Regions from separate parts of the Thauera sp. WH-2 genome, predicted to be linked through region 2. Evidence: predicted binding sites of a transcription regulator. Region 2 holds the regulator's gene; the other holds the start of a gene.
What was found. The regulator HrcA, encoded in region 2, represses chaperone genes, less so after heat shock. The targets are predictions, from matches to a motif close to TNTTAGCACTCNNNGNCNNNGAGTGCTAANA.

Region 1: groES (co-chaperone GroES) is a predicted target of HrcA. The motif match lies at 1,196-1,226, and genes of this name have one in related genera.

What each region holds. Positions count from the first base shown of each region.
Region 1 is NZ_JBLWFG010000007.1:35,005-38,323, forward strand. Features, by position in the region: gene ACNKW1_RS12235 (Lon protease family protein) at 1-1,040, opposite strand, end outside; gene groES (co-chaperone GroES) at 1,333-1,623, shown strand; gene groL (chaperonin GroEL) at 1,677-3,319, shown strand, end outside.
Region 2 is NZ_JBLWFG010000001.1:316,504-319,822, reverse strand. Features, by position in the region: gene ACNKW1_RS01600 (protein kinase domain-containing protein) at 1-349, shown strand, start outside; gene hemH (ferrochelatase) at 406-1,503, opposite strand; gene hrcA (heat-inducible transcriptional repressor HrcA) at 1,556-2,584, opposite strand; gene ACNKW1_RS01585 (NAD kinase) at 2,752-3,319, shown strand, end outside.

The sequences.
Region 1 (3,319 bases), on a different contig from region 2:
ACCAGTGTACCCATGTGCACCAGGTGGTCGATGCGGCCGACCAGGTTCTGCAGGGTCGGGTGGTCCTCGTACACCACGGGCAGGGCCCCGTCGGCGGGGTTGGCCACCAGCACATTCACCAGGTAGCGCTGCACGGAAATGCTGCCCGAAAAGGTCAGCGTCTCCGTGTCCTCATCGCTGCGCGGTGAGGTGTGTAGCGATTCGCCGCTGGCGATGATGTCCTTGAGCACCTCGTCCAGGTGCTCGCACAACTCGGGCAGATCGGCGTACCGTGGCTTGAGCTCCTCGATCATGTGGGTGACGGTCGCGCCGAGTGCGTCACGGCCGGCATCGCGGATGCGATTCTGCAGCTCGCGCCGCCAGCGTGGGAACTCAGCGACCAGACGGTGCATGCGTTCGCGAAGGGCCTTGATGTGTTCGCCCAGAGCATGCTGGCGGTCCTCGGGTAGCTTCTCGAACTCCTCTTGCGTGAGCGTGTTCTCGGTGTCCTTCATAGGCAGGAAGGCGAAGCCGTGCGGGGTGCGCAGCAGGGCGATGCCCAGTTGCTGGGCTTCGTCACCAAGCTGGCGCAGCGCGGTTTCCTCGCGCTGTTTTGCTTCGTCCTGCAGGGCTTCGATGCGCTCGCGGTACTCGTCGCCTTCGAACACCGCGGCGATCGCTGGGATCAGCTCCTCTACGAAGTGCTGCATGTCGTCGCGGAAGGCAGGGCCGCGACCGCAGGGCAGGCGCAGCAGGCGTGGTCGCGAGGCGTGCTCGAAGTTCCACACATAGCACCAGTCGCCCGGCGGTGGCCCCTCTTGCCGCCTTTCGTCGAGCAGGCGTGCGACGATCTCGTGGCGGCCGCTTCCGGCGTCGCCGAGCACGAACAGATTGAAACCCTCTCCGGCAATGTCGAGTCCCAGGTGGATTGCGTCCACCGCGCGGCCATGCAGGTCTGCGGCGTCCAGTTCGGGGAGTTCGTCGGAGCGCTGGAAGCCGAGGGCTTCCGGGTCGCAGGCGGTATGCAGCTGTGCAGCAGCAAGCGGGGCGAGCTTGGGCATGACGGGGCCTCGCGCATTCGGGCGTCTCGGCGTCATCTTAACCGCCCCTGCGGAACGACCCAACCCGGCGCTGGCCGAACTTCCATCCGGTGTGCCGGACCGGCGCAGAAAAAGTTGCATGGCTCGGACTTGAAATCCACCGACCCCGTCCCTATTATTAGCACTCGTTAGCGGTGAGTGCTAACAAGCGTCGGGCGGCGCTTCCTGCGCCGATCCGCGTCACTGCGAATTTTGTCCTGCGGGCTCGTCCCGCGAACCAACCCAAACAGTCGAACCGAAAGGAGAGAACTCGATGAAGATTCGTCCCCTGCACGATCGCGTGATCGTCAAGCGTCTGGAAGCCGAGCGCAAGACCGCGAGCGGCATCGTGATCCCGGACAGCGCCGGCGAGAAGCCCGATCAGGGCGAGGTCCTGGCCGTCGGCAACGGCAAGATCCTGGACGACGGCAAGGTGCGTCCGATGGCCGTCAAGGTGGGCGACAAGGTCTTGTTCGGCAAGTACGCCGGCCAGACCGTGAAGGTCGAAGGCGACGAGCTCCTCGTGATGCGCGAGGAAGACATCATGGGCGTGGTCGAGGCCTGAGCCTCCCCCGAATCCCAGAAACGCTAACCGAAATATTTCCGGAGTTCTGAAGAATGGCAGCTAAAGAAGTCAAGTTTGGCGATTCCGCCCGCGAGCGCATGGTCGCCGGCATCAACATCCTGGCCAACGCGGTCAAGGTCACCCTGGGCCCGAAGGGCCGCAACGTGGTGCTGGAGCGCTCCTTCGGCGCCCCCACCGTCACCAAGGATGGCGTCTCCGTCGCCAAGGAAATCGAACTGAAGGACAAGTTCGAGAACATGGGCGCGCAGATGGTCAAGGAAGTTGCTTCCAAGACCTCCGACATCGCCGGTGACGGCACCACCACCGCCACCGTGCTGGCCCAGTCGATCGTGCGTGAAGGCATGAAGTTCGTTGCCGCCGGCATGAACCCGATGGACCTGAAGCGCGGCATCGACAAGGCCGTCATCGCCACCATCGACGAGCTGAAGAAGCTGTCGAAGCCCTGCTCGACCAACAAGGAGATCGCCCAGGTCGGCTCGATCTCCGCAAACTCGGACAGCGACATCGGCGACATCATCGCCAAGGCGATGGACAAGGTCGGCAAGGAAGGCGTGATCACCGTCGAAGACGGCAAGTCGCTGCAGAACGAGCTCGACGTCGTCGAGGGCATGCAGTTCGACCGCGGCTACCTGTCGCCCTACTTCATCAACAACCCGGACAAGCAGGTTGCGATCCTCGAGCAGCCCTTCGTCCTGCTGTTCGACAAGAAGATCTCCAACATCCGTGACCTCCTGCCGGTGCTCGAGCAGGTCGCCAAGGCCGGCCGTCCGCTGCTGATCATTGCCGAAGACGTCGAGGGCGAAGCCCTGGCCACCCTGGTGGTGAACAACATCCGCGGCATCCTCAAGACCTGCGCCGTCAAGGCTCCGGGCTTCGGCGACCGTCGCAAGGCCATGCTGGAAGACATCGCCATCCTGACCGGCGGCCAGGTCATCGCCGAAGAAGTCGGCCTGACCCTTGAGAAGGCCACCCTGGACGACCTCGGCCAGGCTGCCCGCATCGAGATCGGCAAGGAAAACACCATCATCATCGATGGCGCCGGCCAGGCCGAGCGCATCGAAGCCCGCGTCAAGCAGATCCGCGTGCAGATCGAGGAAGCCACCTCCGACTACGACCGCGAGAAGCTGCAGGAGCGCGTCGCCAAGCTGGCGGGCGGTGTTGCGGTGATCAAGGTCGGTGCCGCCACCGAAGTCGAGATGAAGGAAAAGAAGGCCCGCGTCGAAGACGCCCTGCACGCCACCCGCGCTGCAGTGGAAGAGGGCATCGTCCCCGGCGGCGGTGTTGCGCTGCTGCGTGCCCGTGCTGCACTGGGCGAGCTGAAGGGCGACAACCACGACCAGGATGCCGGCATCAAGATCGTGCTGCGCGCCATGGAGCAGCCGCTGCGCGAGATCGTCGCCAACGCCGGTGACGAGCCGAGCGTGGTGGTGAACAAGGTTGTCGAGGGTTCGGGCAACTACGGTTTCAACGCCGCTACCGGCGAGTACGGCGACATGGTCGAGATGGGCGTGCTGGATCCGACCAAGGTCACCCGCACCGCGCTGCAGAACGCCGCGTCCGTCGCTGGTCTGATGCTGACCACCGACTGCATGGTCGGCGAGCTGGCGGAAGACAAGCCGATGGGCGGCATGCCCGATATGGGCGGCATGGGTGGTATGGGCGGCATGGGCGGTAT
Region 2 (3,319 bases):
GTTCGGTATCGTGCTTGCGGGGCGGGTCGAACTCTCTAGGAACGGCAAGCGGGTCATGGAGCTCGGCCCGGGCGAGGTGTTCGGTGTGCAGGCCTGGCTGGACCAGCTCGAGCATCGTCACATGCTCACGGTCGTGTCGCTCGAGCCGCTGAGCTACCTGGAGGTCAATCCGGCTGCGCTTGCGCTGGCTACCGATGAGGTGCAGGAGCGCTTCAAGCGCCAAGTCGCCACCGCCGTGGTGCGCAGGCTCGCGTCGCTTTCTGCTCAACTTGCCGAGGAGGCGCCCGAGGCTGTGCGGGCGCAGCGATCTGCGCCTGTGAGCCATGACCTGCAACTGCTCGACCCCTGAACGCAATCCTCCTGTGGATCCTCCGCGGGGGAGGGTCGCCTCCCCCGGCACATGCCCTATTGAGCTGCGCCTAGTTTGCGTGCGCGTTCGAGGCTGGTCTTGCGCGCTTCGGGTGTCGAAGGCGCCAGCGCGAGCCAGTTGCCCAGGTGCGCGCACGTGAGCTCGGTGAGTGCCTGCATCCATTCGTGGCGCTCATTCAGGCAGGGGATGTAGTGGAAGGCCTTGCCGCCTTTCTCCAGGAACGCCTCCCTGCACTCCATGCCGATTTCCTCCAGGGTCTCGAGACAGTCCGAGACGAAGCCTGGGCACATCACGTCGACGCGGCCCACCCCCTGTGCCGCGAGCGCCTCGAGCGTGGGCTGCGTGTAGGGTTTGAGCCATTCGGCCTTGCCGAAGCGCGACTGAAAGGTTACCAGCACCTTCTCCGGCGCGAGGCCAAGCCCTTCCGCCACCAGCCGGCCGGTCTTGTGGCATTCGCAATGATAGGGGTCGCCCAGATCGAGCGAGCGCCGCGGCACGCCATGGAAGCTGAGCAACAGGCGATCGGGTTCACCGTTCGCGGCCCAGTGGTCGCGCACGCTCTGCACCAGCGCCGCGATGTAGCCTGGATGGTCGTGGAAGTTGCGTACGAAGCGGACTTCGGGCTGATTGCGCCAGCGTGCCATGCAGCGTCCCACCTCATCCACGACGGTGGCGGAGGTGCTTGCCGAATACTGCGGGTAGAGCGGTAGCACGAGGATGCGGGTGCAGCCGCGTGCGCGCATTGCATTGAGGGTGTCCTCGATCGAGGGCGCTCCATATCGCATCGCATACGCGACGTCGAGTTCCCCGTGGCCGGCTTTCGCGAGATATCCGGCGAGCAGCTTGGTCTGGCGCTCGGTGTGCACCTTCAGGGGGGAGCCTTCATCGGTCCAGATGGTGGCGTATTTTGCGGCCGAGGCCTTGGGGCGGGTGTTGAGGATGATGCCGTTGAGGATCAGCCACCAGATCGGGCGTGGAATCTCTACCACGCGTGGATCGGACAGAAACTGCTTGAGGTAGGGGCGCAGCGCGGCCGCGGTGGGTGCCTCGGGGCTGCCCAGGTTGACGAGCAGCACGCCGGTGCGGGGCGTATCGTCGTGTTTGAAAGGCGGTTCTTTCCAGTAACGGGACATCGGATTCCTTGTCGTTCTTTCGGTTGTCGCGGCCAGTGGTGTGGGTCCGCCCTCAGTTGCGGGCGGACAGCGCGTTGGAGAGCAGGCGGGCGGTGATGTCGACGATCGGGATCACGCGGTCGTAGGCCATGCGTGTTGGGCCGATCACGCCCAGGGAGCCCACGACCTGACCATCCACCTCGTACGGGGCAGTGATGACACTGCAGCCGTCCAGGGGCTCCAGGCCGGATTCGCCACCGATGAAGATCTGAACGCCTTCGGCCCGGTTCGACAGGTCGAGCAGTTGCATCAGGCCGGTACGCTGTTCGAAAAGCTTGAACAGCTCGCGCAGGCGCGACATGTTCGAGGACAGGTCGTCGATATCGAGCAGGTTGGTTTCGCCCGAAATCACGTAATTTGACGCGTTGTCCTCGGCTGCCTGCGCGCCTGCGTCTACCGTTGCGCTCATCAACTCGGTCATGTCGCTGCGCAGCTGTCGGAGTTCATCCTTGAGTCGGATGCGGATCTCGTCGAAGGACAAGCCGGCGTAGTGTTCGTTCAGGTACTGCGTGGTGGCCCCAAGTTCGGCGGAGCTATAGCCGCGGCGGGTGAGGAGCAGACGGTTCTGCACGTCGCCACCGGTGGTGACGATGATGAGCAGGATCCGGTTCTCGGCGAGGCTGATGAACTCGAACTGGCGGATGCGCACCGCTTCCTTGCGCGGCGCGACGACCACCCCCGCGAAGCGTGTGAGATCCGAGAGCAGATGTGAGGCGGAACTGATCAGGCGTTGCGGCTGATCTGGCGGCAGTTGCCCCTTCAGTGCGCGTACACGCTCGCTGCCGAGTGGCTGCACGGTGAGCAGGGTATCCACGAAGAAGCGGTAGCCCCGCGCCGTCGGAATGCGCCCTGCCGAAGTGTGCGGGCTTGCAATGAAGCCCATCTCCTCTAGGTCGCTCATCACATTGCGCACCGTGGCGGGTGACAGCTCCAGTCCGGAAAAGCGCGACAGTGCGCGCGAACCAACCGGCTGCCCATCGGCGATGTAGCGTTCGATCAGGGTCTTGAGCAGGATCTGGGAGCGGGTGTCGATGGAATTCATGGCAGTCGGGAATATAGCCCGGATTCTACGGAAGCGTCCCTTCGCAGGCCAGTTGGCCGGGTTACATTGGCCGGGTTGCGCGATCCGCAAAGCTTCTCTCCTTCGGCTTCTCCGGAACTCTTTGGCGTCATGCCCGAGGGCTGGGCATTGTGGTTTAATCCAGGTCCATGAGCACGAACTTCCGCACGATTGCCCTCATCGGCAAGTACCAGAGTACCGACGTGGCCGAGTCGGTGCTCTCGGTCGCGCGCTATCTGCGTGATCGTGGCCTCACCGTATTGATCGAGCAGGGCACCGCGAGTTCGATCGGTGGCGTGCACGATTTTCCGGTGGCGAGCTACGAATACATCGGTGTGAGCGCTGACCTCGCCGTCGTTGTCGGCGGAGATGGAAGCATGCTGCATAGTGCGCGCCGGCTCGTCGATCATGGCGTACCCCTGGTCGGGGTCAATCTGGGACGGCTGGGTTTTCTGACCGACATCTCGCGCAGCCATGCCAGCGAGCGCCTGGGCGAGATGCTGGACGGCCATTACACGGAAGAGCATCGTTTCATGCTCGATGCCGAGGTGCTGCGGGGTGGAGAACGTGTGTTCCATACGCTCGCGCTCAACGACGTGGTGGTCAACAAGGGCGATCTGGGGCGCATGATCGAATTCGACCTCTCCATCGATGGGGAATTCGTCTACACGCAACGCTCGGACGGCATGATCGTGTCCACGCCGACCGGCTCGACCG